DNA from 2 places in the Leuconostoc mesenteroides subsp. mesenteroides ATCC 8293 genome. Region 2 is predicted to be linked to the other one. Evidence: riboswitches for the same ligand, from Rfam matches in the RefSeq annotation. Region 2 holds a riboswitch; the other holds the start of a gene.
What was found. A riboswitch is a leader RNA that binds a small molecule or an ion and turns the genes downstream of it on or off. The one in region 2 is predicted to bind lysine.
Positions count from the first base shown of each region.

Region 1 (2,422 bases), 850 kb from region 2:
CATTGCATACCCGTACGCACCTGTTGCAAGCACAGATAAAATGTCACCAGGTTTTGTCGCCGGTAATTCTTCCTGCCAAACCAATACGTCACCTGACTCACAATATTTACCAGCAATCCGCACAATTTCTTCACTTTTAGCATTTGGTTGATTGGCTAAAACCGCTTCGTAATTTGCTTGATAAAGTGCTGGACGAATATTATCTCCCATACCACCATCTACAGCCAAGTAATTTCTAATTCCTGGAATATCCTTACGCGACCCAACTGTATATAGGGTTTGTCCGGCTGGTCCGACAATCGAACGACCAGGTTCAATCCATATTTCTGGCATTGCCCAATCGTACTGTGTAGCCTTTTCTTTCAAAACACGGATAATAGCATCCGCAAACTCGTTTTCTGGCAAAGGTTGATCCTCATCAGTATAACGAATACCAAATCCACCGCCAGTATTAATGACTTCTGGTTGCCATCCCCATGAGTAAGCAGTATCTGCTAATAGTGCTGCATTTTTCTCAAATCCAGTCACATCAAATATTTGAGATCCAATATGCGCATGTAAGCCACGCAAATGAAGATGGTTATCTTTTATTGCAATATCATAGGCCTGCTTCGCTTGACCTGTTTGTAAATCAAAGCCAAATTTACTATCTTGTTGACCAGTACTAATAAATTCATGAGTATGAGCTGAAATTCCTGGTGAAATACGTAGTAAAATATCTTGAATAACATTTTTTTCCGCCGTAATTTCTGACAGTAGCTGTAACTCAAGAAAATTATCAACAATAATTGTTCCCACACCATTTTCAACGGCCATCACAAGTTCATCATAACTCTTATTATTACCATTAAAACTAAGATGCTGAGTTGGAAAATCAGCTTTAATTGCTGTGTATAATTCCCCACCAGACACGACATCAGCGTGAATATTTTCTTGAGCTGCCACCTGATAAATTGCTTTAGTAGCAAAAGCTTTACCAGCATAACTCACTACATATGGGACATTTTCTTGTTCAAAGATACGCTTAAACGCTCTCATTGTCTTACGAATAAGTGTTACATCGTAAACTGCTAACGGCGTGCCATATGTCTTTGCCAGTTCAATTGTATCAACACCATCAACTGTCAGATGTTGCTTTTCATTTATTGGATACGTCATCATTTCCCCTTGAATTACACAAAAAAACCCTTTGATAGGTTCGCAAAACGGACTTATCAAAGGGCATTGTTAGCATTTTTGACAGTTTCCATAGCTCACCGCATCTCTGCGACAGTCTAATAGCTCTTAACTATTAGCCCAATCAAGGTCATTTGTAGACACCCTTGATTTCGGCGATATCCCCTAAGCTTACTATCAATTGCTACAGCAACTCCGGTAAGTGTATTGTCAATCGCGACCTCTATGTGAAATAATTTTTATTCTGTCATTATTATGACTGAATCATTATTGAATGTCAAGGTTTTTTCGTCTAATTCTTTGCTAGCAATCATGTGATTTTAAAAAGACGTTAATAATTTGTTCATCCGCGGTGCATAAATATCACCAAAGCGTGTAAAGTGCATTAGTATATAATAAAACTCATACCATTTTTCACGTTTTTGCCAGCCATCATCCAATGGCCATTCTTGCATATATTGATTATAAAATGACGGACTAAAGCCGGCAAACACTCTTGAAATCGCCAAATCATATTCCCGATCACCGTAGAACACGTTAGGATCAATAAATACAGGTTTACCTTGATCGTTAAACATAAAGTTTCCTGCCCAGAAATCACCATGCAGTAGTGATGGTTGAACTGTTTGCGCGTGATTATCATTTAATATTGTTTCACGTAAATTACTATAGTGATCACCACGTTGGGTCAGCCAAAAATTATTTTTTTGCGCTTGTGCCATTAGCGGATCCAAGCGTTGTTTCACAAAGAATTCAGCCCAAGAAGATTGCCAAGTATTATTTTTAGGCACAAAATCTACTAAGTTATCACTATCAAATCCAAACTTTGGCGCTGTAGCTTGGTGCATTTTAACCAGCGACTTTGCTAATTCTTGTTGTGACCCATTTCCTTGATTAATCCACGTCAAGACTAAATAGGCGTGCCCTTGTAACTGTCCCTGTGCTAAAACGGCTGGCACAGTCACCTCTTCCCCCAAAGCCTTCAAGCCAGCAACTTCATGATCAAAAAAACTTGCTTGAGCATTTTGTTGAATCTTTAAAAAATAGCGCTGGTTATTCGAATAGATTGAAAACGCCTCGTTAATGTCGCCACCACGTACCTTTTCTAAGTCGTGTGGTTTTTCAAGTCCCAAACGAGTAACAAAATCGTTGCCTAAGTCCATATTATCCTCCAAAATTTATTATCGGAACAAAAAAACACAATTTCCATTATGAAAACTGTGTTTTTGGCAAAATAATACCCTTA
Region 1 is NC_008531.1:634,536-636,957, reverse strand. It holds gene lysA (diaminopimelate decarboxylase) at 1-1,158, opposite strand, end outside; lysine riboswitch at 1,242-1,410, opposite strand; gene LEUM_RS03245 (fructosamine kinase family protein) at 1,497-2,339, opposite strand.
Region 1: linked by a shared signal. The riboswitch ahead of lysA (diaminopimelate decarboxylase) and the one ahead of LEUM_RS09010 (amino acid permease) in region 2 are both predicted to bind lysine.

Region 2 (2,422 bases):
TTAGATCAACATCTTTTAGAGCAATTAGCTTCGTTTTGTGAGAAACCTTGTACCAAAAGTATAAGATTACAAACAAAGGAACTGATAAGTAGGTCACAAATATTTTTTCCCAATTTAGATGGGCAAAACTGTCCGGATCCTGACCAATAATAACACCAATAGAAATCACTAGCGCAAATAGTGGACCGAATGGGAACCACTTAGCCTTGTATTTCAAATCAGACAGACTCTTTCCTTGCGCCACATAAGCTCTTCGGAAGCGATAATGAGAGATAGCAATGCCGACCCAAGCGATGAATCCAGTTAACCCAGAAGCATTGACCAGCCAAGTATAAGCAACTGATCCCCCTTTGGTGTTAGCAATAAATGCTAATAACCCAATCGCAGTAGTTAATACTAAGGCTGCAACTGGAACCCCTCTAGTTGAAAGCTTGGCAAAAATTTTAGGGGCATCCCCTTTACGCGCCATAGCATACAACATACGTGTAGAAGCATATGAACCTGAATTTGCTGACGAAACAATTGATGTTAAGATAACTGCATTCATTAAACTAGCCGCAAAAGCAATTCCTGCGTTTTTAAATACGATTGTAAATGGTGAGACCGCAATGTTTTGTGTGGAAGAACTCAACAAGCGCGGATCTTTATAGTAAACCAGAGCGGAAATGACAAAAATTGCCAGAATATAAAACAATAAGATACGCCAAAACACTTGATTTATCGCCTTGGGAACTGACTTATCAGGATCCTCTGCTTCTCCAGCAGTAATACCAATTAACTCAGTTCCTTGAAAAGAAAATCCAGCAACAACGAATACTGATAAGATAGCTTGAGGTCCACCAACAAATCCGTGATTACCGACCGACAAGTTTTTCATGACATTGATGTCAGAATGAATTACACCAAAAATAGTAGCCAGACCAACAATCAAGAAGGCAATAATAGTTACTACCTTAATCATCGACAACCAGAACTCAGCTTCTCCAAAAGTTCCAACTGAAAAAATATTAATTAAGAAGATAAGTAATAAAGCAATCGCGGAAAATATCCACCCTGGTGTATTTGGAAACCAAAATTCAGCCACCAAGCCAACTGCCACAATGTCGACAGCTAATGTTATAGCCCAATTAAACCAGTAGTTCCATCCCATGGCAAATCCCAATGCTGGGTCAACATATTTACCAGCATAGTCGGAAAATGAACCTGAAGTTGGTGAATAAGTAGCCATTTCACCCAGCGAAGTCATTAAGAAATAAACCATCACACCAATAGCTAAATAAGCGACAATAGCACCCAGAGGACCTGCTTGCGCAACAGTGGCTCCCGAAGCTACGAATAAGCCCGTTCCAATTGAACCACCTAATGCAATCATTGACACATGGCGCGTTTTTAAATTACGCTGTATGTGCCCTTTATGTTCAGACATAAAATCTCCTTCTCAAAATAAAAAAACCTCTCCTTAGCAAACAGGAAGAGGTTTAAAAAGTCATTATATAATCACTTTTCAAAGCGCACCGCATTTCTGCGACAGTCTAGCAACTCTTAATCACTAGCCCAAAGGTTATCTTGCCTGTTAACCCTTTCGGCAACCTTCCCTTTTACATGATTTCAACATCCTGGCGGACTCATTCATGTGACTCATGTTGGCTGCAACCTCTTTGACAATATGAAAATAATAACACACTTACACGCGCCCGTCAATTTCAAGTACCTTTTGCCAATGTCGCGCCCGTTTATAATATTGTTGTGCACTAAACTGCCACCAAAAATAACCAAAGGTAATTGCTCCCAAGCCACTAGTCAATGCCATATGATGAGATTGAATACGGGCTAACATAATTGATAACCAAAATAAACCAATTAAAATATTGATCATCACTTGAATTTTTCTCGACTTAACCAAATGTGGCATAATAATGACTAGTAGTAAGAGCAATTGCAACCACCACACCAACAATAAGTTAGGAATAGTTTCACCTATTTTAGGACCATCCTGCCAATGGATGCGCAAAATAATTGTAATAACCCATGTCAGCAACATCGCAACCAATTGTGTAATGGCAAACCACCAGGCAGCGATTTTGTAATTTATTAAATAAAGAAATGCTACCATAACCGCTATCAATGGGATGACGACCCAATAATGGGAAAAAAGATTACCTAACCCTAAGTATAGGGGTATTTTCAACGATAAAATATTGTTTACTGCAAAATCTGTAGTCGCGTCCAGAACTTGCATAAATATCATATGAAATCTAACTTGAATACCTAAAAAAACAAAAATAATGCCAAAGGTAATGATTAAAATTTTTCTTAATTTATCCGGTGGAATTAACATTGTTTATAATTGTGATGATACGGATAAGCACATTCAAATTGTACTGACAAAAACATAGTTTTATGACGACAATGATATTCAATA
Region 2 is NC_008531.1:1,822,365-1,824,786, forward strand. It holds gene LEUM_RS09010 (amino acid permease) at 1-1,426, opposite strand, end outside; lysine riboswitch at 1,500-1,667, opposite strand; gene LEUM_RS09015 (hypothetical protein) at 1,685-2,338, opposite strand.